One region of the Variovorax arabinosiphilus genome, then DNA from elsewhere that is predicted to be linked to it. Evidence: riboswitches for the same ligand, from Rfam matches in the RefSeq annotation. Region 1 holds a riboswitch; the other holds the start of a gene.
The links. Region 1 has a riboswitch for S-adenosylhomocysteine ahead of metH (methionine synthase). Riboswitches for the same ligand answer to the same signal wherever they lie in the genome.
Positions count from the first base shown of each region.

Region 1 (15,829 bases):
GCCGGCCATCACACTGGGCGCGTACTACGCCGGCCTCATCGCCATCACCACCCGCGCGAGCCTGATCGACGTGATGGCCCAACCCTTCATCGGCGCGGTGCGCGCACGCGGCGAGCCGATGTGGCGCGTGGTCGGCGTGCACGCGATGCGCAACGTGCTGATGCCGCTGGTCACGGTGATCGGGCTGCAGCTGGGCGGGCTGCTGCGCGGTGCCGTCATGACCGAGGTGGTGTTCGCCATCCCCGGCCTGGGCATGATGATCACCACCGCCGTGCTCAACCGCGAATACGGCGTGGTGCAGGCCGGGATCATGCTCACCGCGCTCTTCTTCGTGCTGGTCAACCTGCTGGTCGACCAGACCTACCAATGGCTCGATCCACGGCTGCGCCGGCGATGACGCCCGAGCGCCGCATGCTCTTCATCGACGGGTACCCATGAGCGTCGTCCTTCCTCCTTCTTCTTCCGCGGTGGCCCCGCAGGCCATGGCGCCCGCAGCCGGCTGGCGCCAGCGCTGGTGGCACCCGATCCGGCGCGAGCCCGCCGCGCTGGTGGGCATCGGCATCGTCGGCCTCTTCGCGCTGATGGCGCTGTTCGCGCCGTGGCTGGCCACGCACGACCCGACCGTGCAGGACTTCGCCGTGGCGCTGCAGCCGCCGAGCGCCGACCACTGGCTGGGCACCGACTCCTTTGGGCAGGACCTGTATTCGCGCCTGCTCTACGGCGCGCGGCTGGCGCTGGGCATCGGCTTCGGCTCGGTGGCGCTCGGCCTGGCCGGCGGGCTGGTCGTCGGCCTTGTCGCGGGCCTGGCCGGCGGGCGCATCGAATGGGCGCTGATGCGCCTGGTCGACGCGATCCTCGCCTTCCCCGAGATCATCCTGGCCATCGCCTTCATCGCCGTGCTCGGCATGGGCGTGGACAAGCTGGTGTACGCGCTGGCCGTGTCCTTCATCGGCCCGTTCGCGCGCATCGTGCGCTCCGACGTGCTGCAGGTGAAGTCGCTGCCCTTCGTCGAGGCCGCCGGCCTGATGGGCGTGCCCAAACTGCGCATCGTGCTACGGCATCTGCTGCCGCACGTGACCTCCTCGCTGCTGGTGCAGGCGGGCATCCGCATCAGCACGGCCATCCTGCTGGAGTCGGGCCTGTCCTTCTTCGGCCTGGGCGTGGTACCGCCGACGCCGGACTGGGGCCTGATGATCGCGGAAGGCCGCGGCTTCATCACGATGGCCTGGTGGATCTCGACCTGGCCCGGCCTCGCGCTGGCGGTGCTGCTGGTCGGCCTCACGCTGATGGGCGACGGGCTGCGCAACGCCTTCGCGCCGCGATCGGAGGGCCGGTGAGCATGTACGTCGACAACGGCATTCCTGCCGCAGCGCCCGCCGACGCCGGCCACCCCGCGCCCGAGCTGGCCGGGCCGCCGCTGCTGGCGGTGCAAGACCTCACGCTGGAACGCGGCGGCAACGCCGTGCTCGACCGCGTGACGCTCTCGCTGGGTGCGGGCCGCACGCTCGGCCTGCTGGGCGAATCAGGCGCCGGCAAGTCGACGCTCGCGATGGCGCTGATCGGTCTGCTGCAGGCGCCCGAGGTGCGGATGCAGGGCAGCATGCGCTTCGACGGCGAAGAGCTGGTCGGCCTGCCGGAGAAGCGTTTTCAGACGCTGCGCGGGCGCCGCATCGGCCTGGTCTTCCAGGACGCATCGGCGGCGCTCGACCCCTGCTTCACCATCGGCGACCAGGTCTGCGAGCCGCTGCGCCGCCACCTGCGGCTCGACCGCCGGCAGGCCATCGAACGTGCCGTGGAACTGCTCGACAGCGTCGGCATTCCCGACGCGCGCACGCGCCTGGCCGCCTACCCGCACCAGCTGTCGGGCGGCATGCAGCAGCGCGTGATGATCTCGATCGCGCTGGCCTGCAACCCCGAGCTGCTGATCGCCGACGAGCCGACCAGCGCGCTGGACGTGACCATCCAGGCGCAGATCATGGAGCTGATCCTCACGCGGGTGCGCGCGCTCGGCTCGAGCGCCATCTTCGTGCTGCACGACCTGGCGCTGGCATCGCAGGTGTGCGACGACATCGCGGTGATGTACGCCGGCCAGATCGTCGAGACCGGGCCCGCCCGCGCCGTGCTCGGCCACCCGCTGCACCCCTACACCGTGGGCCTGCGCCGCTGCGTGGTCGAACTCGACGCGGTGCGGCTCGAACCGCTGGCCGGCACCGTGCCGGGCGCGGCCGACATGCCGGCGGGCTGCCGCTTCGCGACCCGCTGCCCGCACGTCCGCCCCCGTTGCGCGGCGGAGCGCCCGCCTCTGGTTCAGCGTGAGGGGCGCAGCCTGGCCTGCTGGGAGATCGACCGCCTCCTCGCGGCCGCCAGCGAAGGAGTCGCCGCATGAGCCTGCTCTTCGAAATGCACGACGTGGAGAAGTCGTACGCCGTCGGGCATGGCCCGCGCACGAGCCTGTTCGGCCGGCGTGCACCGCGCCGCCTGAAGGCGCTCGACGGTGTGCGGCTGGACATCGCGGCCGGCGACTCGGTCGCGCTGGTGGGCGAGAGCGGGTCGGGCAAGTCGACGCTGGTGCGCCTCATGCTCGGCCTGGAGCCGCCCAGCGACGGTCGCCTGCGCTACCGGCAGGCCGAGTTCGGCACGCTCGACGCGGCCGGCCGCCAGCGCTTCGCGCGCGAGGTCGCCTTCATCTACCAGAACGCGCGCGGCTCCATGAACCCACGGCTGCGGGTACGCGACATCCTGATCGAGCCGCTGCGGCTCTACAAGATCTGCCCGCCGGCCGACGAGGCGGCACGCGTGGCCGCGCTGCTGCAGCGCGTCGGGCTTTCGGCGGCCCTGGCCGACCGCTTCCCGGCCGAACTCTCGGGCGGCCAGGTACGACGCGTGGCGGTGGCGCGCGCGCTGGCCGGCGAGCCGACGACCCTCGTCGCGGACGAATCGGTCGCGGGCCTCGACGTGTCGGTGCAGGCGCAATTGCTGAACCTGCTGCGCGACCTGTGCCGCGACATGGGGCTCACGCTGGTCTTCATCACGCACGACCTGGGCGTGGCGAGCTACCTGTGCCAGCGCGTGGCCGTGATGTACCTCGGCCGCATCGTGGAAGAAGGCCCGACGGCGGAGGTGATGGCCCGGCCGCTGCACCCGTACACGCGGGCGCTGATGCAGGCCTTCCCGAGCTTCGAGCGGCCGCTGAAGGCGTCGCTGGCCGGCGAGATCCCGAGCCCGATCGACCTGCCGCAGGGCTGCCGCTTCGCGTCGCGCTGCCCCGACGTCCGCGCGGCGTGTCGTCTGGAAGACCCGGTGCTCACACGCCGGACCGACGCGGACACGCGCACCGTGGCCTGCCTGTTCCCGCTGAACGACTGACGCTTCCGCGCCGCGGTTCGGCGCTGTCGCCGTTAACGCCCCACGGCGCCCGGCGTCGAATAGTCGTAGCGCGGGCCGGGGCCGGCGCTGACCGGCGGGCCCAGGTCCTGCCGGCCCGTGGTGGCGACGCTGCCGGCGGGCTGCGCTGGCGGTGCCGTGGGCAGCGGCTCGCGCGGACCCGGGCCGGCCACGATGGGCGGACCGGCATCCTGGTAGTTGGGCGACGAGGTCATCGCGGGCGGGCGCGAGGGTTCGACCCAGCCGCCGAAATCGGCGGGACGCACCCCCGAAGGCGGTGGCCGCACGCGTTCACGGGCGGCGGCCTGGCGCTGAGGCGTGGGCCTTTCGCCAGCGTCGATGGCGGGGCGTGGGGCCGCGGGCGGCACGATCGACGATGGCCGCGGCGCGCGTGCTGTCGGGCTGGCCGATCGGGGCGGTGCGTCGGCTGCTGCGGCCGCGGTGGTGGGCAATGGCGCTACGGGCGCCACGGTCGCCGGCAGAGGGCTCGGCGCTGGGCTCGGGCCGGCGGGTGCCGCCGATGCCGCGACCGGCGGCACCTCCGCACTGACCTGCCCCGCCGGCAACTGCGTCGGCGCCTTGCTGCCGGTGAGGATGTAGAGGCTCCAGGCGATGAAGCCGATCATCACGGCCAGGCCGGCCATGCAGAACTTGAACCAGAAACCACTGTTGTTGGTCGCCTGCGCCTGAAGCGGCAGGGGCCGGGAATGGACGGTGCGCGGCGCGTCGAAGCGGCTGTCGCCCCCTGCCGCCGTCGATGCCGCGAGCGGCACCGGGGCCGTCGCCTGCGGCAGAGGTGCGCGCGTCGGAGCCCGCGCCGACGCGATCGACGGCTCGGCGCCGAGCCGGGCGGCGCACGCCTCGCAGAAGCGAGCCTCGGCACGGTTGCGTTGGCCGCATTCGGGGCAGGCGATCGTCGACGACTTGGCATTGAACATAGCGCTTCACTGTGCATGAAAGTGAAGCCTTTGGTTGTCGGTTGGCGCCGGGATCAGGTTTCCACATGTCACACGGCGCGCCGCGCGGCCGCACCGGCAGGGCGCCCATTGCGCGCGCTCAGCAGGCGCGCGGCTCCGATGCCAGCGCCGAGGTCTCGGGGACGACCGGCTGCGTCTCCCCCCGCAGGAAGCTGAACACCGCCAGTGCGGTCAGCACGGTGACGGCCGCCAGCACGCACAGCAGCGTCGCGAAGGCCGCACCGTAGGCGTGCAGCAGCGCTTCGCGGCCCAGCCCTGGCAGCAGCGCCAGGGCCTGCGGCAGGTCACCGGTCGTCATGCGCTGCGCGGCCTGCGAGGCGGCCAGCACCGTGTGCCCCGGCAGGTGGGCAAGCTGCAGCGCCACCAGCGCGGTCAGCCCGGCACCGACCAGCGCCAGCGCGATGCCCTCGCCGGCCACGCGCACCGTGTTGAAGATGCCCGAGGCCATGCCGGCCCGTTCGCGCGGCACCACGCTCACCGCCAGGCCGTCCATCAGGCCCCAGGGCAGGCCGATGCCCGCGCCGATCAGCAACAGAGGCCACACCATGGCGTGCAAGGGGGTGCCGGGCGCGCAGCGGCTGAGCCAGACCAGGCCCACCGCGCACACCAGCAGGCCCAGCGCCGACAGGGCGCCGGCCGGGTAGCGCTGCGCGAGCCAGGCCGCCAGCGTCGGCACCACCAGGATCGGCCCCGACAGCGCGAACATGAAGCCGCCCGCCTCCAGCGCACTGCGCCCTTCGAGCCCGACGAAGCGCAGCGGCAACAGCACCAGCAGCACGACGAAGCCATAGGCCGGTGCGGCGGCCAGCAACTGCACGCCGACGAAACGCGGGAAGCGGAACAGCGACAGGTCGAGCATCGGATGCGCGGCGCGGCGCTCGATGGCGATGAAGGCCGCGCCCATGAGCGCCGCACCGGCCAGCGCAGCGATCACCCACGGGCTGCCCCAGCCGCTGTCGGGCGCCTGCAGCACGCCCAGCGTGAGCAGGCTCAGCGCCGCGGTGAAGCTCAGCGCGCCGGGCAGATCGAGCCCCTGCGCCTGCGGGTTGCGCGATTCGCGCATGGCCGGCGCAGCGATGCCCAGCGCCAGCAGGCACACCGCGCCGGGGCTCAGCATCACGGCCTGCCAGCCGAAGGTCTGGGCCAGCCAGCCCGACAGCATCGCGCCGCACGACAGCCCCACGCCGAACGAGGTGCCGATCAGGCTGAAGGCCCGCGTGCGCGCCGCGCCGTCGAACACCTGGGCCAGCGCGGCGGTGCCGGCGGCAAATGCGGCGGCCGACCCCAGCCCCTGCAGCGCGCGCACCGCGTCGAACGTCACGATGCCCGGCGCCCCCACCAGCATCGCGCAGCTCAGTGCCACCACGACCAGTCCGAGCAGGAAGACGCGCTTGCGTCCCCAGGCGTCGGCAAGCGCGCCGGCCGCCAGCAGCGTGGCGCCGAAGCTCAGCATGAAGGCGTTGGTGATCCAGTTGAGCTGCACCGGGCTGCCGCCTAGCGCGTCGCGGATCGCGGGCAGCACCACGGCGGGCCCGGTGAAGCTCAGCGGCATGCCCAGCGCCGCCAGGCACACGGCGGCCAGCAGCCAGTTCTTGGAGACGGAGGAGGACATCGCGATGGCTTTCACACGGGAAGGGGATGGAGGAGCAGAAGATAAAAAGGATTCAATGGAATGAAAATGGCGGCCAGACTCCTCGCACTCCCAACCCCAGGTTGCCAATCACCATGGACAGTTTCAGCGGGCTCGAATCCTTCGTGCGGGCAGCCGACCTGCTGAGCTTTGCCGCCGCCGGTCGGCACCTGGGCATCTCGGCGTCGGCGGTGGGCAAGAACGTCGCGCGGCTCGAGGCGCAACTCGGCCTGCGCCTGTTCCACCGCACCACCCGCCAGGTGCGGCTCACGGCGGAAGGCGCGATGTTCCATGAGCGCTGCCGCCGCATCCTCGACGAGCTCGACGATGCGCGCACCATGATGCAAGACGCGGTGGCCACGCCGCGCGGCCGCCTGCGCGTGAGCCTGCCGACCATCGGCTACCGCTTCCTGCTGCCGGTGCTGCCGGACTTCAAGGCGCGCTTCCCCGAGATCGAACTCGACCTCGACTTCAACGACCGCCTGGTCGACGTGATCGCCGAGAACGTGGACGTCGCGATCCGCAGTGGCGACCTGGCGGACTCGCGGCTGGTGGCCCGGCGGCTGGGGCCTTTCGACTTCGTGCTGGTGGCCTCGCCGGCCTACCTGGCGCGCCACGGCGTGCCGCAGGTGCCGGCCGACCTGGCACGCCATGCCTGTCTGCGCTACAAGTTCGTGACCGGGGGCAGGATCGAGGATTGGGACCTGCCCGGCCTGCCGACGCAGTTGCCGCCGGGCCTGCTCTCGAACAACATGGAAGCCATGCTCGGCGCCGCGGTGGCGGGCCTCGGTGTCGCCTACATGCCCGACTTTCTCGCGCGCGATGCGCTGTGCCGCGGCGAACTGCAGCGCGTGCTGGCCGCGCACCTGGTGCGCCAGGGCCAGTTCTCCGCGCTCTGGCCGTCGAGCCGCCAGCTGTCGCCCAAGGTGCGCGCCTTCGTCGATTTCGCGAGCGAACGGATGTTCAACCAGGGCGAGCTCCCGGCGCAAGCGCCGCATCAGGCTGCGGCGTAGTCGGTCGACGCTGCCACCTCGGCCCATTCCGCGGTTTCGCGCTGCAGCTCATCGATGTGGTCGCGGATCACCTGCAGCGTGTCGGTGCCCAGCGGCAGGCGCATCGGCGGCTTCGGCGACTCGACCAGCCGGATCACCGCCTGCGCCAGCTTGACCGGGTCGCCCGGCTGGTTGAGGCTGATGTTCCGCGCGGCGATGCGCACCTGGCCCGACGTGCCTTCGTAGTCGGCGATGAGCGTCGGCGAGACGGTCAGCGAGTTGCCTTCGAGGAACTCGGTGCGGAAGTAGCCCGGCTCGACCGCCGTCACATGGATGCCCAGCGGGGCGAGTTCCTGGTGCAGCGCCTGGTTGATGCCTTCGACCGCGAACTTGGTCGAGCAGTACAGCCCGAAGCCGGGTCCGGACTGGTGGCCGCCCAGCGACGAGAGGTTGAGGACATGGCCGCTGCGGCGCGCTCGCATCGATGGCAGCACGGCGCGCGTCACGTTCAAGAGGCCGAACACGTTGGTCTCGTAGAGCTTGCGCACCTCCTCGGCCGTGGCTTCTTCCACCGCGCCGAGCAGGCCGAAGCCGGCGTTGTTGACCAGCACGTCGATGCGGCCGAAGCGGGCGATGGCCGCCTCGACGGCACGCGCGGCCTGCGCCTCGTCGGTCACGTCGAGCGACACACCCAGCAGCGCGGGATGGTCGCCGAAACGCTTGGCCACGTCGGCGGCGTTGCGGGCTGTCGCCACCACCGCGTCGCCGTGGGCGAGTGCGGCTTCGGCCATGCGGGCGCCGAGGCCGCGGGAGGCGCCGGTGATCATCCAGACGCGCTTGAATTCGTTCGTTGCAGTCATGTCGGTTCCTTTGAAATCAGGGTGATGAAGGGTTGCGGTGAGGGAAATGTAGGTTTTGCATCTGCATCGGAATAGCCCACATTCGCTCGCTTCATCCGCAAGACAATCGTGATAATCCGGCCATGGCCTTCAACGAACTCCGCGCGATCACCACCTTCATCCAGGCGGCGGAGCTGGGCAGCCTTCGGCAGGCCGCCGCCGCGCAGGCGATCACGCCGCAGGCCGCCAGCCAGGCGCTCGCGCAGCTCGAATCCCATCTGGGTGTGCGGCTGTTCCACCGCACCACGCGGCGCCTCAGCCTGACGGAGGAAGGCCAGCAATTCCTGCAGGCGGCGCAGCCGGGGCTGGCGGCGCTGCAGCGTGCGCTGCGCGGCGCCAGCCGCAGCCGGGAAGAGATCGCCGGGCCGCTGCGCATCGTGGCCCCGCGTGCGACCATGCTGCAGATCCTGTGGCCGGTGCTGGAGGCCTTCTGCGCGCAGCACCCGCAGATCGAGCCCGATGTGCAGCTCGACGACCGCATCGCCAACTGGGTGGAGGAGCGGGTCGACGTCGGCTTCCGCTCCGGCCCGGCGCCGCAGGACGGCCTGATCGCGCGGCGGCTGATGCCGGTGCAATTGGTGGTGTGTGCTGCACCGTCATACATCGAACGCTTCGGCGCGCCCGCGACCATCGACGACCTGACACGCCACCGCTGCAGCTGCTTCCGGCACCCGACCAGCGGCAAGCTGATGCCCTGGGAGTTCAAGGTCGGCGAGCAGGTCGTCGGGCGCGACATCGCGCCCGCGCTGTGCACCAACGATGTCGACCTCGAGCTTCGCGCAGTGACGGCGGGCCAGGTGATCGGCCAGTTGATCGGATCAACGGCAGCCCCCTTCCTGCGCAACGGCCAACTGGTGCCGTTATTGACGCCGCATGTGACGGACCACCTCGGCCTCTACGTCTACTACGGCAGCCGGGTGGCGCAGCCGCTGCGCGTGCGCGCCTTCATCGATCTCGCGGTCGAGATGCTGTCGGACAACAGCGAGTTCGTGCTGCAGCCGCACGAGTTGAAGCCGATGCCGACACGCAAGCGCACCGCGCGCCGGGCCAGCTCAGGCTAGACGCTCAGACGCGACCGTCGGCGGGACGCAGCACGTCACCCTGCAGGGTCACCGGCTTGCCGATGGGCGGCGCGGTGCGCGTTTCGACCGTGCGCAGCCGGCCATCGTCCATGCGCACGCTGACCTGGTAGCGGGTCTCGGTGCGCGTGCGTTTCTCGATCGTGTGGCCGGCATAGCCACCGCCGACGGCGCCGATCACCGTGGCCGCGGTGCGCCCGCCGCCATGGCCGATCTGGTTGCCGAGCACGCCACCCAGTACACCCCCCGCCACCGCGCCGACGCCCGTGGGCGGGGCCGCGTGTTGAACGGTGCGTACGGACTCGACGCGGCCGCAGGTCGCGCAGACCGGCGCCCGTTGGGGAGCCGGCATCGCAGCGACGGCACCACTGCCCGGTGACGGGTTCATGCCGGCGGTCGAGGGGGTGGTCGGGGGCGGCGCTGTGCGGCTGACAGTGCCCGCGTTGTCCGGGGCACGCACTGGCGCCGGCAGGGCGGCCGAGGGCCGGTCGCCGTCTTCCGGGCCATGGAGCGATTGCGGCGTTGCGATCGCGCTGGGCGCGCCGCCATCGCTGGCGCTGTGCTGGTAGAGCATGGTGCCGCCCAGTGCGGCGACCACGGCGGCCAGTGCGCCGATGGTGCCCCACAGCACCTTGGGCGAGGTCGCGCCGCGGTGTGCGGGTGTGCGTTGCAGGGGGTCGGCGCCGTTCGTCATCGGGCTTTCCATGGTCATGTCCTTCGCTCGAAACTTTCGATGTTCCAAGCTTAGACAGCGCGACCCCGCCGCGGCTCCCACCCCCGCTGTAAAAACCGTAACTGCGACCACGGCCTACAGGTTGGGGGCCAACAGGCGTTCGAGTTCGCTCTCCGGCAGCCGACGGCGTGCCGCCTGGTCGGCCAGCTGGTCGTGCCCGATCTTGCCGACGTTGAAGTAGGTCGACGCAGGGTGGCTCAGATGGAAGCCGCTCACGCTCGCCGCAGGCGTCATCGCGAGGCTCTCGGTGAGCGTCATGCCGATGTCGGCACACTGCATCAGCTCGAACATCTCGCGCTTCACGCTGTGGTCGGGGCAGGCCGGGTAGCCGGGCGCCGGGCGGATGCCGCGGTACTTCTCGGCAATCATGTCTTCGTTGCTCAAGGCTTCGTCCGCAGCGTAGCCCCACAGGTCGGTGCGCACGCGGTGGTGCAACGATTCGGCGAAGGCCTCGGCCAGCCGGTCGGCCAGCGCCTTGAGCATGATGGCCGAGTAGTCGTCGAGGTCGTCGACGAAGGCCTTCTCCTTCTTCTCGACGCCCAGGCCCGCCGTCACGGCGAACATCCCGACATAGTCCTTCAGCCCGCTGTCCTTCGGCGCCACGAAATCGGACAGGCATCGGCTCGGGCGCATCACGCCGTCGATCACCTGCTTCTCGGTCTGCTGGCGCATGCCGTACCAGGTCATCGCGACCTCGCTGCGCGTCTCGTCGGTGTAGAGCTCGATGTCGTCGTCGTTCACGGTGTTCGCCGGCCAGAAGCCCACGATGCCGCTCGCACTGAGCCAGCGGCCTTCGATCAGGCGCTGCAGCATGCGCTTCGCGTCGGCATACACGCGGACCGCTTCGGTGCCGACAACCTCGTCTTTCAGGATCGCAGGGAACGGCCCGGCCAGGTCCCAGGTCTGGAAGAACGGGCCCCAGTCGATGTACTTGGCGAGCTCGGTCAGGTCGAAGTTCTTGAACACGCGGCGGCCGATGAACTTCGGCACCGGCGGCGTGTAGCCCGTCCAGTCGATCGGCGTCTTGTTGGCGCGTGCCTTGGCCAGCGGCCACAGCGGCACCTGCTTCTTGTTGGCGTGCTGCAGACGCACCTTGTCGTAGTCGGCGTTGAGTTCGTCGATGTACTTGGTCGCCTGGTCGCTCAGCAGGCTCTGCGCGACGCTCACGCTGCGCGAGGCATCGGGCACGTAGACGACCGGGCCTTCGTAGTGCGGCGCGATCTTCACGGCCGTGTGCACGCGGCTGGTGGTGGCGCCGCCGATCATCAGTGGGATCTTCTTGATGCGGAAATGGTCGTCGCGCTGCATCTCGCCGGCCACGTACTGCATCTCTTCCAGGCTCGGGGTGATGAGGCCGGAGAGGCCCACGATGTCCGCGCCCTCGACCTTGGCGCGCGCCAAAATTTCGTGGCACGGGACCATCACGCCCATGTTCACCACTTCGAAGTTGTTGCACTGGAGCACGACGGTCACGATGTTCTTGCCGATGTCGTGCACATCGCCCTTCACGGTGGCGATGATGATCTTGCCCTTGGTGCGCACATCACGACCGGCCGCCTCGTCGCGCAGCTTCTCTTCCTCGATGTAGGGCAGCAGGTGGGCCACGGCCTGCTTCATCACGCGGGCCGACTTCACCACCTGCGGCAGGAACATCTTGCCGGCGCCGAACAGGTCACCGACGACGTTCATGCCGTCCATCAGCGGGCCTTCGATGACGTGCAGCGGCCGGCCGCCCTTGGCCAGGATGTCCTGGTAGGCCTCTTCGGTGTCCTCGACGATGAACTCGGTGATGCCGTGCACCAGCGCATGGCTGAGCCGATCACCGACGCTCACCGGCGCCTCGGGCGTGCCGCGCCAGTCGTTGCGCTTGCTCTCGTCCTTGGCGCCGCTCTTGGCCGTCTCGGCCACTTCGACCAGGCGTTCGCCGGCATCGGGGCGGCGGTTGAGGATCACGTCTTCGACGCGCTCGCGCAGCACCGGCTCGAGGTCGTCGTACACGCCGACCATGCCGGCGTTGACGATGCCCATGTCCATGCCGGCCTTGATCGCGTGGTACAGGAACACGGTGTGGATCGCCTCGCGCACCGGGTCGTTGCCGCGGAAGCTGAAGCTCACGTTCGACACGCCGCCCGACACCTTGGCACCGGGCAGGTTCTGCTTGATCCAGCGTGTGGCCTCGATGAAGTCGACCGCGTAGTTGTTGTGTTCCTCGATGCCGGTGGCGACCGCGAAGATGTTCGGGTCGAAGATGATGTCCTCCGCCGGGAAGCCGATTTCGTCGACCAGGATGCGGTAGGCGCGTTGGCAGATCTCGACCTTGCGCTCATACGTGTCGGCCTGGCCCTTCTCGTCGAAGGCCATCACGACCGCGGCAGCGCCGTAGCGACGCAGCAGCTTGGCATGGTGGCGGAACTGATCCTCGCCTTCCTTCATGCTGATCGAGTTGACGATGCCCTTGCCCTGGATGCAGCGCAGGCCGGCCTCGATGACCTCCCACTTGGAGCTGTCGACCATGATCGGCACGCGCGCGATGTCGGGTTCCGACGCGATCAGGTTCAGGAAGCGGACCATCGCGGCCTTGCTGTCGAGCATGGCCTCGTCCATGTTGATGTCGATCACCTGCGCACCGTTCTCGACCTGCTGGCGCGCGACGGCCAGGGCCTCTTCGAACTGGCCGTTTAGGATCATCCGCGCGAAGGCCTTGGAGCCGGTGACGTTCGTGCGCTCGCCGATGTTGACGAACAGCGTGCCGTCGCCGATGCGCACGGGCTCGAGGCCCGACAGCTTCATCGGGGGAACAGGCGTGACGGCAGAGGAAGAAGATTCGGACATGGGCTCACCTGGATTCGCGATGGTCAGGTGAGCGTCGTTGCGGGGAAGGACCCGAGCCTGGCGGTAGCTGGAAAGCTGGCCGCTGCAACGCTCCTCGGGGTCGTCGATTTTAGTTGCCTTTGGTTGGAGGGATGGTTGTTCAGGGTTTCGGTGTGGTGTAGGGGCGTCGGCAGGCGGTAGGCCTGTGGGCGGCAGACGACTGCGGTCCTTCGGACTTCGCTGCTGCTCCTCACGAAAGGCGGGGTCCGCAGAACTCGCTTCACTTCGTTGCGCTCAAACAGCTGCGGCCCTGATCCGCCTTTCGCTGCGGTGCTCGCCGCAGCCGGACAGCCGCCCACAGCCCTACCGCCCACCGACGTGGACGCGACCGTTATGCATCTCTGTCCAGCGAGCGCAGCGATTGCGCCCACCAAGCCCGGCAGGCGGTGCGGGTCGGGCGATCCCCTGTGCGTCGCTGAGGAGCGCAGCCTTTCGCGGATCAGGGCTCGCCCTTGTCTGAGCGCAGCGAGTTTGGGCGGGACCCCGCGAAAGGCGAGCACCGCAAGGCAGCCCGAAGGGCCGGCGCACCGGGGTCGATCGGCCCGCACCGCCTGCCGGGCGCCCTCACCCAAGCCAACGATCAGGCAGCAACAACCCCATCCACCCGCACTGTAGAAAAAGCAAACGGCGGCAACCCCTTCAACAGCCGCTGCCCATACGACGTCCGCACCAGCCGCCGGTCGTAGCAGTACACGGAAGCCCGATCCTCCTCACTGCGAATCGCCCGCCCCACCCACTGCGCCAACCGAATGGCCGTTGCCGGCACCACCAGTTCGGTGAATGGGTCGCGCCCCACCGTGCGCAGCCATTCGGCCCGTGCCTCGCCGACCGGATCGTCCGGCGGTGCGAAGGGCAGCTTGGCGATGAAGACCGATTCGCAGAGCTTGCCCGGCAGGTCGAGCCCTTCGCCAAAGGACTGCATGCCGAAGATGATCGACGGCAGCCCCTCGGCCACGCGGTGGCGGTGGGTGGCCAGCAGTTGCTGGCGCGGCATGGCGGTCTGCAGCAGCACGCGCGGCTTGAGCGGGGCGGGCAGTGCCTCGACGGCCTGGCGCAGCTGGTCGCGCGAGGTGAACAGCACCAGCGCGCCGTGCCGCACCTCGGCCAGATCGCGCACCAGCGACTGGACCATCTCGGCGACATAGCCGGCCGCGTCGCGCGGGTCAGCCCGGGTCTCGACGGCGATCAGCTTGCCCTGGGCCGCGTAGTCGAAGGGACTGGGCACCTCCAGCGTCGTCGCCGCCTCGTCGCCATGCAGGCCGGACTCGCGCAGGAAGAAGTCGAAGTGGCCGCAGCTGGTGAGCGTGGCCGACGTCAGCACCGCGCCGCGGACCTTGTTCCACAGGTGGTGGCGCAGCGTTGCGCCGGGCAGCAGCGGGCTGGCGTGCGCCTGCAGCGTGGCCTGATCGCCGTCGACCTGCAGCGTGAACCACTTGGCGGCCGGCACCGCGTCGGGCGCGGCGTCGCGCAGCAGCAGCTGGGCGGTGTCGAGGGTCTGTTCCAGCCGTGGGGCCAGCGCGCCGAGCTGGGCGTACATCGTCGACAGCTTGCGGGCCATGGCGGGCTGCTCGCGCATCTCGGTGCGCAGGGCGCTGGCGATCACGCGCAGGGCATCGAGGAAACCTGACGCGTGATGCGCGACCCGCCCCAGCGGGCCCTGCAGCACCTCGGGAAGCGCACCCAGCGGCAGGCGGGCACGCGCGGGACCGCGGCCGGGCAGGCCCGCCGGGCCGGCGAGGTCGGTCTTCAGGCCGTCGCCGTACAAATCCATCACGAGCCGCTCGGCTTCCTGCAGCGCCTGGCGCATCTGCGCGGCGTGCATCGGCACGTCGGCCACCTCGGTCACCTCGAAGCGCACGCCCACGCGCACCGCACGCTGCGCCAAGCGTTCGACCCAGCCGTGGCGGCCCAGGTCCATGCGGCAGCCGAACTGCGCGAGCGCGGTGGCCGGCAGGTGGTGCGCCTCGTCGAGCACCAGCAGGCAGTTGTCCAGCTCGGGCAGCTGGCGGTTGCCGATGGAGGCCAGCAGCAGGTCGTGGTTGACCACCACCACCTGCGCACCGACCAATGTCTTGCGGCGCTCGTAGTAGACGCACTGGTTGAACGACGGGCAGTGCTTGCCGGTGCACGATGCCGCGTCGGCGGCCATCGGCAGCCAGGCGTCGGCAGCGGGCGGGGTGTCGAGGGTGTCGCGGTCGCCGTCCCAGGCGCCGGTCGCGAGCGTCTGGGCGATGCCCGTGTAGAACTGGAGGCGAGCCTCCACTTCGTGCGCAGGCCTGGCGGGCCGGGCCTGTGCGGCCACGTCGTCGTCGGCGAAGAGGTCGTCTTCGACCTCGTCCTCCTCGTCATCGTGCTCGGCCATCATCCCGGTCAGACGCTCCAGCTTCTGCTGGCAGACGTAGCGACCGCGGCCCTTGGCCAGGGCGAAGCGGAAGGGCTGCGGCATCAGCTTGGCGAGGGCCGGCAGGTCCTTGTGGACCAGCTGCTCCTGCAGCGCCACGGTGGCGGTGGAGATCACAACGCGGGTGTTGCGCGCCAGGGCCAGCGCGATGGCCGGGGCGCAATAGGCGAGCGACTTGCCGACGCCGGTGCCGGCCTGGATCACCGCGATGGCGCGCACCGGCGGGTCGACCGGGCCGTCGCCGTCATCCCCCTCGGTCTTGCCGAGGGTGGCCGCAGCCAGCGTGTCGGCCACCTGCTCGGCCATGCGCCGCTGGCCGGCGCGGCTGCGGAAACCGGCGCTGGCCTGGACCACCCCGTCGAACGCCTGCAGGGCGGACGCGGCCCATTCCAAAGAAGACATGCGCCGAGTGTTGCACGGCCGCCCGACACGGGCTGCGCGTCAGGCCGGTTGGGCGGCGCCAGCGGCGGATGCCGGCAGCCCGAAGATCGCGTCGAAGGCCCAGTTGAAGACGAAGGTGTAGCCCAGGAAGAACATCGCCAGGCCCAGGTCCATCAGCAGGGCCTGCAGCAGCGTGACGTCCATCCACCAGGCGAAGATCGGGACCAGGAAACAGAGCAGCCCGACCTCGAAGCCGATGGCATGGGCGATGCGGCGCCACACGCTGCGCCCGCGCACGGCCTGGCGCGCCTCCCAGCGCTCGAACAGCGTGTTGAACACGAGGTTCCAGAGCACCGCGACCACCGACGCCATGACCGCCAGCACGCCCGAATGGCCGACGCCCTGGCCCGACATCAGTGCCAGCCCCAGGCTGGCCGCGACGATGGCGATGCCTTCGTAGAGCGTGATGTAGACGACGCGGC
Region 1 is NZ_JASZYB010000002.1:503,538-519,366, forward strand. Features, by position in the region: gene QTH86_RS16275 (ABC transporter permease) at 1-397, shown strand, start outside; gene QTH86_RS16280 (ABC transporter permease) at 435-1,337, shown strand; gene QTH86_RS16285 (ABC transporter ATP-binding protein) at 1,340-2,386, shown strand; gene QTH86_RS16290 (oligopeptide/dipeptide ABC transporter ATP-binding protein) at 2,383-3,366, shown strand; gene QTH86_RS16295 (zinc ribbon domain-containing protein) at 3,399-4,322, opposite strand; gene QTH86_RS16300 (MFS transporter) at 4,441-5,973, opposite strand; gene QTH86_RS16305 (LysR family transcriptional regulator) at 6,087-7,004, shown strand; gene QTH86_RS16310 (oxidoreductase) at 6,989-7,843, opposite strand; gene QTH86_RS16315 (LysR family transcriptional regulator) at 7,966-8,943, shown strand; gene QTH86_RS16320 (outer membrane lipoprotein) at 8,948-9,667, opposite strand; gene metH (methionine synthase) at 9,770-12,484, opposite strand; S-adenosyl-L-homocysteine riboswitch at 12,549-12,626, opposite strand; gene dinG (ATP-dependent DNA helicase DinG) at 13,146-15,368, opposite strand; gene QTH86_RS16335 (PACE efflux transporter) at 15,408-15,829, opposite strand, start outside.

Region 2 (15,829 bases), on a different contig from region 1:
GATGGTCGGGATGAAATTCGGCGCCGCGGCGCGGCCGAGCCGCAACGACCCCAGGCTGCCCGAGAGGCCCACGTTCGCGTCACGCGTGAAAAACGGGTCCCCATTGAAACGACCGGTTTCGCCGCTGTCGACCCGCATGAACGAGGCCAGCACGAAGGTCGCCGACAGCCCGCCACCGAGGTCTTCCACCCCACGCATGCCAAACCACGATGTCGCGAGGCCGCCGCTGCCCACTTGGTCGACGCGCCCCGGCGCACCCGCCATTCGGATGGAACCGACGAAGGCGTCGGCCAGCCCGTTAAGGGTCACTGAGGACTGGGCATAAGCAGGGCAAGCGACGGCAGTGACGATGGCAATGAGGCAAGAGCGAAGCATGAAGCAGTGTTACAAAAACTTAAACGAATGTGAGAACGCATTCTCGACTCGCAAAATTCGAACCTGTTGTTTTCGCATCACGGCACGGAGGTCAAAATCGACGTTTCGTAATTAGTCTCCCGCCTCTCTTGTTGAATGCAATAGCGGCCGTCGAGTCCAGCGATCGTTCCCTTCTCTCCAGGCACTATTCACATGTTCAGCTACCGCCACGCCTTCCACGCCGGCAACCACGCCGATGTGCTCAAGCACACGGTGCTGATTGCCACGCTCGAGCATTTGCTCGAAAAAGACGCGGCGCTCACCGTGGTCGACACCCATGCCGGCGCCGGCCTCTACCGGCTCGACGGCGACTACGCCGACACCAGCGGCGAGGCGGCACAGGGCATTCTGCGGCTGCTGCAGCCGCCTGCCGTCGCGGCCGGCACCAAGAAGGCAGCCGCCGACGCGCCCCTGGCCGAGGCCATCGCCCGCTATCTCGCGGTGATCGCCGACTTCAACCCCAAAGGGGGCGCCAAGGTCTACCCCGGTTCGCCCTTCATCGTGCAGCACCTGCTGCGCGACCACGACCGGCTCAAGCTCTTCGAGTTGCACCCGACCGATTCGCGCACGCTCGACGCGAACATCGCGCAACTCGAAGCCGGCCGGCAGATCGCCGTGCTGCACGAAGACGGCTTCGGCAGCGCCACCAAGTTCCTGCCGCCGCCCTCGCGCCGCGCCTTGGTGCTGTGCGACCCGAGCTATGAACTGAAGACCGACTACGGCCGCGTGCTCGACTTCGTCGGCGAGGCGCTCAAGCGCTTCGCCACCGGCACCTACGCCGTCTGGTACCCGATCATTCCGCGGCCCGAGGCGCACGACCTGCCGCGCCGGCTCAAGACGATGGCGACCAAGGCCGGCAAGTCGTGGCTGCATGCCACGCTCACCGTCAAGTCGAGCAAGATCGTGACGGCACCGACCGGCGAGACGCGCCGGCCCGGGCTGCCTGCCAGCGGGATGTTCCTGATCAACCCGCCCTACACGCTGAAGGCGCAGATGGCGGCCGCGCTGCCGCAGTTGGTGGAACGGCTGGGCCAGGACCGCAACGCCGCCTTCTCGCTCGACGCGGGCGGCTGACGCCGACCCTAGTTGCGCCGCCGCGCCGCGACCTGGCGCTTCGGCCTGACGGCAGGCGCCGGCGCCTTGGCCTGCGCACGCTCCGCATCCGGGGTGGGCTGCAATGCCGTCACGTCGGCCACCTCGCCGTTGCAGCGCATGCCCGGCTGGTCGACCACGTGCAGTGCCACCTGCTTGATACCGGTGCTGACCATGTCCAGCGCATCCGCCGCCGCCCGGCTCAGGTCGATGATGCGGCCCGAGGAGAAGGGGCCGCGGTCGTTGATGCGCACCAGCACCTCTCGCCCGTTGACCAGGCTGCGCACGCACACGACGGTGTTGAAGGGCAAGGTGCGATGCGCTGCGGTCATCGAGCTCATGTCGAATCGCTCGCCGTTCGCGGTCTTGCGCATATGGAAGCCGATGCCGTACCACGACGCGCCGCCGCGCTGGTAGACGGTGCGCGGCACGTCATCGCCCGGCACGCCATCGTCGGGGCCGAGTTCGTCCTGGCCCGAGGAGGCCAGGTCATAACGCACCGAGGGCACGGCCGACCGGGGTCGAGCGCCCGCCGGCACCGACAGATCGCGCGTCAGCGGCTGCAGGCCGGACGCGGCAGGCGCCGACGGCCCACCTTCGCCGCCCGATGGCGGCGCGACGCAGGCCACCAGCAGGCCGGCGAGCAGGGCCGCGAGGCCCGCCCGCCAGGGCACGCCGCCGGCGCCGCCACGCGTCATGCGCGCCTGCCGAGCCGCTCCAGCAGGGCGAGCGTCGCGGCGGACTGGTTCATCGTGTAGAAGTGCAGCGCCGGTGCGCCGCCGTCGCGCAGTTGCTCGCACAGGCGCGTCACGACGTCGAGGCCGAAGGCCTTGATCGACGCGACATCGTCGCCGTAGCTCTGCAGCCGCAGCCGGACCCAGCGCGGAATCTCCGCGCCGCAGGCGTCGGAGAAGCGCATGAGCTGCGTGGAACTGGTGATGGGCATCACGCCCGGCACGATCGGCGTTGCGATGCCCAGGCGCTGCGCTTCGTCGACAAAGCGGAAGTACGCATCGGCATTGAAGAAGTACTGCGTGATGGCCGAATCGGCACCGGCGCGCACCTTCTCGGCGAAGGCCTTGAGGTCCGACTCGGGCGAACGCGCCTGCGGATGCACCTCGGGGTAGCAGGCCACCTCGATGTGGAAGTCTCGGCCCGTCTCCTCGCGGATGAAGGCCACCAGGTCGCTCGCGTACTGGAACTCGCCGCCCGCGCCATAGCCGCTGGGCAGGTCGCCGCGCAGCGCGACCAGGCGCTTGACGCCCATGGCCTTGAGCTCGCCCAGCTGGGCGCGCACCGTGGCCTTGGTGGCGCCGATGCACGAGAAGTGGCTGGCGGCATCGCCGCCCTCTTCCAGGATCTCGCGCACGGCGGCGAAGGTGCCGTCGTGGGTGGACCCGCCGGCACCATAGGTCACCGAGCAGAACTCGGGACGCATCGCGTAGAGCTGCTGGCGCACCGCGCGCAGCTTCACCGCGCCTTCGGGCGTCTTGGTCGGAAAGAATTCAAAGCTCAACGGAAGTTGCATGGGCAGCTCCGGCAGGGCCGTCGTCACGGACGGCATGGATGAAGAACTCGCGGTTGCCGTCGCCCCCGGCGAGCGGGCTGTCGAGCCAGCGCACCACGCGCTGGCCGAGCGCGGCACAGGCGTCGCGCAGGCGTTGCTCGACGATCGGGTACATCGCCTCGTCGCGCACGATGCCGCCCTTGCCGACCTGGCCGGGCTGCAGCTCGAACTGCGGCTTGACCAGCATCAGCAGGTCGCCGCCGGACGCGAGGAACGGCATCACTGCCGGCAGCACCAGCGTGAGCGAGATGAAGGACAGGTCACCGACGATCAGATCGAACGCGGTGTCCTCGCCCTCGGGAAAATCCTCGGCCGTCAGCGCACGTGCATTGACCTTCTCGATGGCCGTCACCCGCTCGTCGGCCCGGATGCGGTCGTGCAGCTGGCCGTGGCCGACGTCGATGCCGACCACATGCATGGCACCGTGCTGCAGCAGGCAGTCGGTGAAGCCGCCGGTCGACTGGCCGATGTCGAGGCAGCGGCGGCCCGACGGGTCGACGCCCGTCGCGGCCAGCGCGCCGTCGAGCTTCAGCCCGCCGCGCGACACATAGCGCGACTCGGCCGCATCGACCAGTTCGAGCTCGGCCGATTCGGGGATGTCGTCGCGGTTCTTGCCCACGCTGCGCCAGTCGGCGCCGCTGCCGGCGTCACGCCATCGCAGCCCGCCCGCGATGAGGCGGACGGCTTGCGACCGCGAGGCCGCCAGGCCGCGTTCAACCAGCAATTGATCGGCACGCAAGGTGCGCCGATCAGTAGCGGTACGTGTCCGCCTTGTACGGACCCGCCTTGTTCACGCCGATGTAGGCGGCTTGCGCGTCCGTCAGTTCGGTCAGCATCGCGCCGACCTTCTTCAGGTGCAGGCGCGCGACCTTCTCGTCGAGGTGCTTGGGCAGCACGTAGACCTTGCCGGCTTCGTACGCGTTGGGCTTGGTGAACAGCTCGATCTGCGCGATGGTCTGGTTGGCGAACGACGACGACATCACGAAGCTCGGGTGGCCCGTGCCGCAGCCCAGGTTCACCAGGCGGCCCTTGGCCAGCAGGATGATCTTCTTGCCGTCCGGGAAGGTGATGTGGTCGACCTGCGGCTTGATCTCTTCCCACTCGTACTTCTCGATCGACGCGACGTCGATCTCGTTGTCGAAGTGGCCGATGTTGCAGACGATCGCCTGGTCCTTCATGGCAGCCATGTGCTCGTGGCGGATCACGTCCTTGTTGCCGGTGGTCGTCACGAAGATGTCGGCCTTGTCGGCGGCGTATTCCATCGTCACGACCTTGTAGCCTTCCATGGCGGCCTGCAACGCGTTGATCGGGTCGATCTCGGTGACCCACACCTGGGCGCTCAGTGCGCGCAGGGCCTGGGCCGAGCCCTTGCCCACGTCGCCGTAGCCAGCCACGCAGGCGACCTTGCCGGCGATCATCACGTCGGTGGCGCGCTTGATGCCGTCGACCAGCGATTCACGGCAGCCATACAGGTTGTCGAACTTGCTCTTGGTGACCGAGTCGTTGACGTTGATGGCGCGGAACAGCAGCGTGCCCTTGGCCGACATCTCGTTGAGGCGGTGCACGCCGGTGGTCGTCTCTTCGGTCACGCCGATGATCTCGGCCGACTTGCGGGTGTACCAGGTCGAATCGACCGCCAGCTTGGCCTTGATCGCGGCGTAGAGAATGCGTTCTTCTTCGCTGGTCGGGTTGGCCAGCACGCTCTGGTCCTTCTCGGCGCGCTGGCCCAGGTGCATCAGCAGCGTCGCGTCGCCGCCGTCGTCCAGGATCATGTTCGGGCCTTCGCCCTTCGAACCCTTGGGGCCGAAGTCGAAGATCGAGTGGGTGTAGTCCCAGTAGTCGGTCAGCGACTCGCCCTTGATTGCAAACACCGGCGTGCCGGCGGCGGCGATGGCGGCAGCGGCGTGGTCCTGCGTCGAGAAGATGTTGCACGAAGCCCAGCGCACATCGGCACCCAGGGCCTGCAGCGTTTCGATCAGCACCGCCGTCTGAATCGTCATGTGCAGCGAACCGGTGATGCGCGCGCCCTTGAGCGGTTGGCCCTTGGCGAATTCCTGGCGGATGGCCATCAGGCCGGGCATTTCGGTTTCGGCGATGCGAATTTCCTTGCGGCCCCAGGCGGCAAGGGACAGGTCGGCAATGGCTTGGTCGGCGGTGGCGACGGGGGTGGGCTTGAGAACAGCGCTCATGAGAACTCCAGGGCAGGTTTGACAGAACTGCCGCTGCACTCGTGAGGTTCGACCGGAAATGGACTCACCGCGAGAACAGCGGATGAGCGTGGTTGCGATGGGGTCCGAGCCTCACGCCTGACGGCGCTGCAACGCTCCTCGGAGCCAGGATTTTAGCCCAGCCCGTCGATCGAACGGGTCAAGTTGATCCACGGCGGCGCATGGAAGCCGAAAGGACTACATTGATTCATCGACCGACAACCCGAGGCCCCATGTACGGCGTCCATCAACCCTCCTTCGCCCTCGCGGCCGCCGCCGTGCTCGCCTGCACCATCGCGCTGCCGATCCAGGCATCGGCGCAGAGTGCCGCCGTACTCGCAGCATCGACCGTCCGCATTCGCGGCACCGTCGTCTATGCAGACACGAACAAACTCATCGTCAAGGACCGCGGCGGCGAGGTCGTCAGCATGGCGCGCGTGCCGAACCTGCCGGTGTCGGAGGTCTACCGCATCAAGCTGGCCGACATCAAGCAAGGCAGCTTCATCGGCACCGCCGCGATGCCGCAGCCCGACGGCACGCAAAAGGCACTCGAGGTGCTGGTGTTTCCCGAAGCCGCCCGCGGCACCGGTGAGGGTCATTTCCCGTGGGATCTGCAACCGCAAAGCACGATGACCAATGCGACCGTGGCCGACCTGGCGGCGGCACCGGCGTCGGTACGCGGCGGCCAGCAGCTCAATCTCAGCTACAAGGGCGGCGAGAAGACGGTGATCGTTCCGCCGAACGTTCCGGTCGTCACCTTCAAGCCCGCCACCGACGCCCTGCTGACTCCGGGCGCCAAGGTGCTGGTCAACGCGCAGGAGCGCAACGGCACGCCGACCGCGCTGCGCGTGATCGCGGGCCGCAACGGCTTCACACCGCCGATGTGAGCCCCGCGCCCTCGCGACCCGGGGGTGCTCGCTAAAATCGTCGGCTTTGCGTAGCCGCCGCGCCGTGAGCGCCACGCGCTCACCGTTCTTCGCGCGCCCCGCGTTCACGCCATGACCTTCGAATCCGAAACCCGCCGCCGTCGCACCTTCGCGATCATTTCCCACCCCGACGCCGGCAAGACCACGCTCACCGAAAAGCTGCTGCTCTTCTCCGGCGCGATCCAGATCGCCGGCTCGGTGAAGGCGCGCAAGGCCTCGCGCCATGCCACGTCCGACTGGATGGAAATCGAAAAGCAGCGCGGCATCTCGGTGGCCTCGTCGGTCATGCAGATGCTGTACCGCGACCACGTGATCAACCTGCTCGACACGCCCGGTCACAAGGACTTCTCGGAAGACACCTACCGGGTGCTGACCGCCGTCGACTCGGCGCTGATGGTGATCGACGCGGCCAACGGCGTGGAAGCGCAGACCCGCCGGCTGATCGAGGTCTGCCGCCAGCGCGACACGCCCATCATCACCTTCGTCAACAAGATGGACCGCGAGGTGCGCGAGCCGCTCGACATCCTCGACGAGGTGGAGCGCGAGCTCGGCATGCCCTGCGTGCCGATGACTTGGCCGGTCGGCCAGGGCAAGTCGTTCCGCGGGATCATGAACCTGCGCACGCAGGCGATGACGGTGTTCGAGTCCGGCAAGGAGCGCCTGTCGGACGATTTCGAGACCATCCCGCTGAGCGATCGCGACACGCTGACCAAGCGCTTCGGTGCCGACTTCGAATCGGCCATGGACAGCATGGAGCTCGCCACCGGCGCATCGCCCACCTGGGACCATGCGGCCTTCCTCGCCGGCAAGCAGACGCCGGTGTTCTTCGGCTCCGGCGTGAACAACTTCGGCGTGATGGAAGTGCTCGACGCGCTGGTCGACCTGGCGCCGCCACCGCAGTCGCGCACCAGCACGACCCTGGTCAACCGCCAGCCGGTGGTGAAAGAGATCCTGCCCGAGGACAAGGACTTCGCCGGTGTGGTGTTCAAGGTGCAGGCCAACATGGACGCCAACCACCGCGACCGCATCGCCTTCGTGCGCATGGCGTCGGGCAAGTACACGCCGGGCATGAAGCTCAAGGTGCAGCGCACGTCGAAGGAACTGCGCCCCACCAGCGTCGTGACCTTCATGAGCCAGCGCCGCGAAGCGGTCGAGGAAGCCTACGCCGGCGACATCGTCGGTTTCACCACGCACGGCGGCGTGCAATTGGGCGACACCATCACCGACGGCGCCAACCTGATGTTCACCGGCCTGCCCTTCTTCGCGCCAGAACTCTTCATGACGGTGATCCTGAAGAACCCGCTGCGCACCAAGCAGCTGCAGCAGGGCCTGGCCCAGCTCGGCGAAGAAGGCGCGATCCAGGTCTTCCGCCCGGAGGTCGGCGGCCCGATGCTGCTGGGCGCCGTGGGGCAACTCCAGTTCGAAGTCGTGCAACACCGCCTGAAGGCCGAGTACGACGCCGACGTGCGCCTCGAAGGCTGCCAGTACACCGGCGCCCGGTGGATCACCGCCGACACGCCGGCCGAGCTGCGCGAATTCGTCAACGCCTACCCGGCGCGCATGGCGCTCGACGCCGCCAACACGCTGGCCTACCTCTGCACCTCGCCCTATGACGTGCGCCTGGCACAGGAGCGCTTTCCCAAGATCCACTTCCACCCGCTGCGGGAGCATGCGGGGCTGGCGTTGCAGTCGGCGGGCTAGAGGGGGACGGGGAGACCATGAACAAGCTCGAGTTCCTGCTGGGCCAGTACGGCGCGCTCGCACTGGTCGTGGCCGCATGCTGGGGATGGGGTGAGGCGTTGCTGCGCCTGCTGAAGATCGATCGTGATCCGGCAATGCGCCTGGGCGCGCCGCTGGCCATCACGCTGGGTCTGGGTATCAGCATCTGCGTACTGCAAGGCCTGGCGATCGCCGGGCAACTGACCGCGTTCTACGTCGGCCTCCTGATCGCGGTCGGGATGCTGCTCGGCGCATGGCATGTGCTGGCACACAAACCCCTTCTCCGCTGGCCTGCCTGGCGCCCCGGCTGGCAGGAGATGCCGCGCTCTGATCGCTGGGGCCTGGCCGCGCTTGCAGCCGTCCTGCTGTCGACGCTGACCGCGCCGCTGCCCCCACCCACCCAATGGGATGAGCTGATGTACCACCTGCCGCATGCGCAGCAGTGGGCCGTCAGCGGCCGCCTGACGGTGAACGAATGGCTGCGCTATCCATGGTTCCCATATGACTTTGATCTGTTGTATGCGGGGGCCCTGCTCTTCGGCAACGACGTGCTGCCCCATCTGCTGCATGCATTGGCGGGCTGGCTCACGGCGTGGTTGATCTATCGCCTGGGCGTTCAGCACCTCGACCGTTTGACCGCTTGCGTGGCCGCGTCGTTGTGGGTGCTGTTGGCCGCGGACGAGTTCATCCGAGCCTATGTGGACATGGGCGTCGCGCTGTTCGTGCTGGTCGCCGGCGCGTCCTACCAAGCATGGCGGTCCACCGACGACCGCCGGTGGCTGCTGCCCTGCGCCTTCGCGCTGGGGCTCGCAGTGGGCTCGAAGTACCAGGCGTTGACGCTGCTGCCGTTGTTTGCCGTGGGTCTGATCTGGCGCGATCGACGCCCGACGACGTGGCTGCTCGTTGTCGGTGCCTTGCTCGTCCCGTGCATCTACTGGTATGGCCGGAATGCTTTGCTGACGGGGGATCCGTTCAACCCCATGGGAGGACGAATCTTCGGCTTCACGGACTGGAACGCCTCCGATCACCACTGGCAGTTCGAAGACCTCCGACGCGCGCGAGGCTGGCCTGCCTGGCCCTTGTGGCCGGCGCTTGTGGTGCCTTTCATCCCGGCCCTGCGACGCAGCATGGCCGTGCGCCGCGCGCTGATCATGGGCGGCTACATGACCCTGACCTGGGCGGCCAGCGTGCCCTACCCACGCTACCTCTTGTCTGCCTATCCCGTGCTGGTGCTGCTGTCGGCCGCCAGCAGCATGTACCTGATCCGCCTTGCGTCCACGGCGATTCCCGCTCTGCGCCAACGCGTGGTCGTGAAGGTGGCGGCAACCCTGCTGCTGATCTATCTCACGCTCATGGCCACAGCGGAAATCGTCCGGTATTGGAAGCGGATTTCACCCACGCCCGAGGCACGCGCGGCGTTGCTCACACAGCGCGTCCCCGGCTACCCGCTCTGGGCGCACCTGAAGACGCACCCTGTGGGCCGCATCTACCAACTCGGCAGCGAGGATTCGCTCTACTACGCACCGCAGCCGATCTGGGGCGAAGTCTTCGGGCCCTGGCGCTACTCGGACTATGCGTCGCTACCCCCCGCCCAACTTCACCGGAAGCTGACCCAGGAACACTTCGATGCCCTGGCCATCCATTCGGAGCGATTTCCAGGCGTGGCGTCGCAGCCGGAGTTCGAGCGCTATTTCGAGCGTGTCTGGACCGAGGGCGCCGTGAAGCTCTACAAGCTCAAGCCGCCCGTCGCGCCATGATGTACGCGCCTCGCGCATGCTGAAGGCGCTCTTCAACCACCGGTTTGTCCAGTTCGGCATGGTCGGCATCGCCGGCCTGCTCGTCGACCTTGCGGTGTTGTACCTGCTGGCGCCCTGGTTAGGCTGGTATCTGGCACGCGCCGTATCCTTCCTCGCGGCGGCGACCTGCACGTGGGGGCTCAATCGCACGTTCACATTCCGCCCTGCACCAGGGTCACACGCGCGGCTGTCGATCGGGCGCGAATACCTCACCTACATCACCTCGATGCTCGGCGGCGCCGCCATCAACTACACCGTGTACGTGCTGACCCTGCACTGGATGCCCGGGGCTGCCGCGCCGACCATCGGCGTCGCGCTGGGCAGTTGCATCGGCCTGATCTCCAACTTCACCGCCGCACGAATGCTCCTCTCGCACCGCCCCACCCAGGAACGCATGCTGCCCCTGGCGCAATGGCCCGCCGCATCACGCGGGGCGCTGGTCGGTGTCTTCACCGACATCGACGACACCCTCACCACCGAAGGCGCGATCACGCCTGACGCATTGGCTGCGCTGGCCGCGCTGAAGGCGGCTGGACTGCAGGTGGTGGCGATCACCGGGCGGCCGGTCGGGTGGAGCGAGCCCTTCGCCGCCATCTGGCCGATCGACGCCATCGTGGCGGAGAACGGGGCTGTGGCACTGATGCCGCCGACGCATCCGGGCGAGGCACCGTCGAAGCGCTACCTGCAGGATGGGTCGACCCGAAGCGCCAACTACGCGCGCATGCAACAGGTGCTGGCGCGCATCGAGCGTGAGATCCCCGGCGCGCATCGCGCCACCGACTCTCCAGGGCGAGAAACGGACATCGCCATCGACCACAGCGAATTCCAGCACCTCGACGATGCGCAGATCGCCGCGGTCGTGGCGCTGATGCGCAGCGAAGGCATGCACGCCACGGTCAGCAGCATCCACATCAACGGCTGGTACGGCGACCACGACAAGCTCGTCGGCGCACGGTGGATCACGCGCCTGCTGTGGGGCCGCGAGCTCGATGCCGAGAAGGACCGATGGGCCTATGTCGGCGATTCCACCAACGACCAGCGCATGTTCGAAGCCTTCGCGCACAGCATCGGTGTGGCCAACATCGCGCGCTTCGTGCCGAAGCTGGCGCACCTGCCGCACTACGTGACCCCGGGCGAACGCGGCGCCGGCTTCGCCGAAGTGGCTGCGGCGATTCTTTCGGCGCGCTGATCGCACCCGCCGCGCGGGCTCAGCGTTCGGCGGTGGCGCCGAACGCGGCGCGCCACTGCGCCCACACACCGACCAACGACACCAGCACCAGCAAGGCCGCGTAGCCTTCGGCCGTGGCGCGCAGACCCAACGGCGCAATGAGCTGGCCCGCGACCATCGCCGGCACGCTGAAGGCCAGGTAGCTCACCATGAAGACGGCCGCGAACAGCTCGGCACGCTCGTTGGCCTGCGCCAGCGGCGAAAGCGCCTGGATCATCGCGGAGAAGGACGAGCCGAAGCCCAGGCCTGCGACGCCCGCGGCCACGAAGAAAAGCGCGGCCGAGCCGCTGTAGAAGGCGGCGATCAGCAGCGCCGCGCCGGCCGCGACACAGAGCATCGCGATCACCCGGACCCGCGCACCGAAGCGCGCCATGAGCGCCGGCGACGCCGCCCCCACGCCGAAGAGCGTGGCGATCGCCAGGCCGTTGACGACGCCGCTGTCGATACCGAATACCGTGCGCAGCAGCGATGGCACCAGCGACAGGAAAAGACCGGCCAGCGCCCAGGTCGGGGCCAGCACCGGCAGCGCGCGCAGGAACTCGGCGCGGGCGCGCTGCGGAACGGCGACGCGCGGCACCAACGACGCCCAGGCACCGGGCCGTGGCGTGACGCTCTCGGGCAGGAAGAAGGCGGCCACCGCGCCGACGGCCAGCACCAGCGCGAGCACGCCGAAGACGAGCGGCACCGGATCGACCGACAGCGACACGGTCAGCCCGGTCAGCGCGGCACCGACGGCCAGTCCGGCGAGCGGCGAGATGCTGGTGATCAGCGTGCCAAGGCGCTTGTGTGCGGCCGGCGCTGCCTCCACCACCGCCGCGCTGAGGGTGCCGCTGGCGATGCCGGTGGCCAGGCCCTGCACCACGCGCGCCGCGATGATGCCGCCGATGCCACGCGACAGCAGGAACATCACCATCGCGCCCGCCTGCAACACCAGCGCCGCGATGATCACCGGGCGCCGGCCGATGTGGTCCGACAAGGAGCCGGCGACCAGCAGCGAGGCCAGCAGCGCGAGCGCATAGACGGCGAAGGCCACGGTGAGCAGCGACGAGGAAAAGCCCCATTGGTGCTGAAACAGCACGAACAGCGGCGACGGCGCGGCGGCGGCGAGAAAGAAGCTGAACAGCACGGCGCCCAGCAGCGCAAAGGCGGCGCCGGCAGACAGCCGCCAGGGCGGGTTCATCTTGGTGGCGAGCGCGGGGGAGGCAGACGGCGTCGGCATGGCAATCCTTTAAAGCAATGAGATTCGCTTTTGCGAGGATTCTAGGCAGGCTCGTTTGTAAAAGCAATGAGTTTTGCGTTAGAGTGGCCGCATGGAAGCCACACCCATCCTTCGCCGGCCCGGGGGCCGCAGTGCCCAGGTGCAGGCCGTGGTACGCAGGGCACTGGAGGAACTGGTCGCCGAGCAGGGCCGCGACAAGGTCACCGTGCCGGCGGTGGCCGAACGCGCCGGCGTCAGCGCGTCCAGCATCTATCGCCGCTGGGGCGACCTCGCCGGCCTGCTGAACGAAACCGCCACGCACCGGCTGGATCCGCAGCGGCCGCTGCCCGACACCGGCGACCTGCGCGCCGACCTCACGGCCTGGGCCCGCGAACTCATCGAACACCTGTCGCAGCCGCGCTGCACCTCGCTGCTGAAGGCCGCGTCCGCCCTGGCGACGGGCCGCGACGCCGACTGCCTGTGCAACCGCCGCGCCGAAGCCAACACGCTCATCGCCAACCGCCGTGCGCGCGGCGACGACGCGCCCCTGCCCGAGCCGCGCCAGGTCATCGACCATGTGGTGGCACCGATCGTGTTCCGGCTGATCTTCGGCGCCGAGCCCGTGAAGCCGTCGTTCGCCCAGCAGCTGGTCGATGAGCTTTTCGCCATCGTGGGCACTCCGCCGCCCGAGGGTCGGGCGCCACCGGTGGCGTAGCATGCCGTGCTCGGCCCCGTGCCGATGCCCGACCAAGACGGCCCGCGACGGGCCCCGACTTCCCCGCTTTCTTTTCCATCCGTTGTCCGACGAAAGACGCCTCATGACCACTTCCTACCCTTCGACCCAACTGCTCATCGCCAATGAATGGGTCGATGCCAAGAGCGGCAAGACGCTCGATGTCCGTAACCCCGCCACCGGCCAGGTGATCGGCCAGGTCGCCCACGCCGGCATCGCCGACCTCGACCGCGCGCTGGCCGCTGCGCAGAAGGGCTTCGAAGCCTGGCGCGACGTGCCGGCCAACGAGCGCGCCGCGATCATGCGTCGCGCCGCCGGCCTGATCCGCGAACGCGCCGACCAGATCGCCCCGCTGCTCACGCAGGAGCAGGGCAAGCCGCTGGCCGAGGCCCGCGTCGAGACGCTGGCCGCCGCCGACATCATCGAATGGTTCGCCGACGAAGGCCGCCGCGTGTACGGCCGCATCGTGCCCTCGCGCAACCTGGCCGCGCAGCAACTGGTGATGAAGGAGCCGGTCGGCCCCGTCGCAGCCTTCACGCCGTGGAACTTCCCGATCAACCAGGTGGTGCGCAAGCTCGGCGCCGCGCTGGCCGCCGGCTGCTCGTTCCTGGTGAAGGCACCGGAAGAAACGCCCGCGTCGCCGGCGCAGCTGATCAAGGCCTTCGTCGACGCCGGCGTGCCGGCCGGCACCGTGGGCCTGGTCTTCGGCGACCCGGCCGAGATCTCGACCTACCTGATCCCGCATCCGGTGATCCGCAAGATCACCTTCACCGGTTCGACCCCGGTCGGCAAGCAGCTCGCCGCCCTCGCCGGCCAGCACATGAAGCGCGCGACGATGGAACTGGGCGGCCATGCCCCGGTGATCGTGGCGGAAGACGCCGACGTCGCGCTGGCCGTGAAGGCGGCCGGTGCGGCCAAGTTCCGCAACGCCGGCCAGGTCTGCATCTCGCCGACCCGCTTCCTGGTGCACAACAGCCTGAAGGCCGAGTTCGCGCAGCTGCTGGTGAAGCACGCGCAGAGCCTGAAGCTCGGCGACGGCCTGGCCGAAGGCACGACCCTCGGCCCCCTCGCCAACGACCGCCGCCTGACCGCCATGGCCAAGGTCGTGCAGGACGCGCAAGCCACCGGCGCCAAGGTCGCGACCGGCGGCGAGCGCGTGGGCAGCAGCGGCAACTTCTTCGCGCCGACCGTGCTGACGGATGTCTCGCTCGACTCGGATATCTTCAACAACGAACCCTTCGGCCCGGTCGCCGCCATCCGTGGCTTCGACACGCTGGACGAAGCCATTGCCGAATCCAACCGCCTGCCCTTCGGCCTGGCCGGCTATGCGTTCACCACCTCGATCAAAAACGCGCACCAGCTGGCGCGTCGCGTCGAAGTGGGCATGCTCTGGATCAACCAGCCCGCCACGCCCTCGCCGGAAATGCCCTTCGGCGGCGTGAAGGATTCGGGCTACGGCTCGGAAGGCGGCCCGGAGGCTGTCGAGGCGTACCTCAACACGAAGGCCGTCTCGATCATGGCGGCTTGATCGCCACCCGCCCTCCAGGCATCGAAGCCGCTACCGCCTGGTAGCGGCTTTTTTCATTGGCCTTTCGCCAGCCCCAGCTTCTCGATGATCACCTTTTCGCGCGCCACCGTGTCCTGCGCGAACTGGGCGTACTGGGCGCTGCTCTTGTAGTCGGGCAGCATGTCGTACTTGCCGAGCGCGGCGACGTAGCTCGGCTCTTCCATCGCCTGCTTGAAGGCGTCGTGCAACTTCTTGACCACCTCGGGCGGCGTGCCCTTGGGCGCGCCGATGCCGAAGGGTGAGTTCTGCACGATGTCGTAGCCCAGTTCCTTCAGCGTGGGCGCGTCAGGGAACTTGGCCAGGCGCTTCTCGCCCCAGGTGTTGAGCACGCGCAGCTTGCCGGCCTCGACCAGCGTGGCGAAGCCGGTGCTGTCGGCGCCCGCCATCAGCTGCCCGCTCTGCAGCGCGAGCATCAGGTCGGCGCTGCCCTTGTAGGGGATGTGCTGCAGCTGGATGCCGGCCTGCTGCGCGATGCGTTCGGTGGTGAGGTGCGGGCTGGTCAGTGTTCCGGTCGAGCCGTAGCTCAGCTTGCCGGGGTTGGCCTTGGCGTAGTCGACGAAGTCCTTCCAGGTCTTGAAGGGGCTGTCGGCCGGCACCACGATGCCGAAGGCATAGCCGGTCACGTTGATGACGTAGCTGATGTCCTTGATCGGGTCCCAGTTGATCTTGGTGGTGTAGCCGAGCCGGAACACGCCGAGCGGGATCTGCGCCACGGTGTAGCCGTCGGCCGGCGTGCCCTGCAGCGCCTGCGCGGGCAGCGTGCCACCGGCGCCGGGCTTGTTGTCGACGATGACCGGCTGGCCGAGGATCTTGCTGGCGTTGTCGGCCAGCTGCCGCATCGTGATGTCGGTGGGGCCGCCGGCCGGGAAGGCGATGACGAGCTTGACCGGCCGGGTGGGGAAGGCCTGCGCCTGGGCCGCGAACGGGGCGAGCAGCGCGGCAGCGCCGGCCAGTGCCACTGCACCAAAAGAAACGAGGGAACGACGTTGCATGAAGAAGGCTTCCTGAGAGAGATCCGAAGCCGCCCATTGGGCCGGGCGGGACCCCACCCCGCAATCGGTGAAGTCCCGCGCCGGTCACCTGTGCGTCAGCGTTCCAGGAACTCGAACCCCATCGTGCGCGCGTGGTAGTGCAGGCCGCCGTCCTGGACGATGAGGAAGCGCGCGCCGGCCTCGCCCTCGTTGTGGTGCGAATGCGGGGCGCCGGGCGGCGTGACGAGCGTGGCCCAGGGCGTCCACGGGCAGCGCACGCCATCCACCATCGAGTGGCATCGCGTGCCCTGCACCGCCAGCGTGATCGCCGCCGAGTTGTGGCGATGTGCACGCTGGTGCGTGTGCGGTTCCAGCGTGTTGAAGCTCAACGTCAGCGTCGGCGTGAGATTG
Region 2 is NZ_JASZYB010000006.1:19,777-35,605, reverse strand. Features, by position in the region: gene QTH86_RS26820 (porin) at 1-375, opposite strand, end outside; gene QTH86_RS26815 (23S rRNA (adenine(2030)-N(6))-methyltransferase RlmJ) at 568-1,488, shown strand; gene QTH86_RS26810 (septal ring lytic transglycosylase RlpA family protein) at 1,497-2,204, opposite strand; gene metF (methylenetetrahydrofolate reductase [NAD(P)H]) at 2,201-3,034, opposite strand; gene QTH86_RS26800 (TlyA family RNA methyltransferase) at 3,012-3,812, opposite strand; gene ahcY (adenosylhomocysteinase) at 3,823-5,262, opposite strand; S-adenosyl-L-homocysteine riboswitch at 5,340-5,408, opposite strand; gene QTH86_RS26790 (hypothetical protein) at 5,514-6,167, shown strand; gene QTH86_RS26785 (peptide chain release factor 3) at 6,279-7,907, shown strand; gene QTH86_RS26780 (ArnT family glycosyltransferase) at 7,925-9,682, shown strand; gene QTH86_RS26775 (HAD-IIB family hydrolase) at 9,699-10,910, shown strand; gene QTH86_RS26770 (MFS transporter) at 10,930-12,168, opposite strand; gene QTH86_RS26765 (TetR/AcrR family transcriptional regulator) at 12,260-12,862, shown strand; gene QTH86_RS26760 (NAD-dependent succinate-semialdehyde dehydrogenase) at 12,966-14,408, shown strand; gene QTH86_RS26755 (tripartite tricarboxylate transporter substrate binding protein) at 14,462-15,439, opposite strand; gene QTH86_RS26750 (cupin domain-containing protein) at 15,535-15,829, opposite strand, start outside.
Region 2: linked by a shared signal. The riboswitch ahead of ahcY (adenosylhomocysteinase) and the one ahead of metH (methionine synthase) in region 1 are both predicted to bind S-adenosylhomocysteine.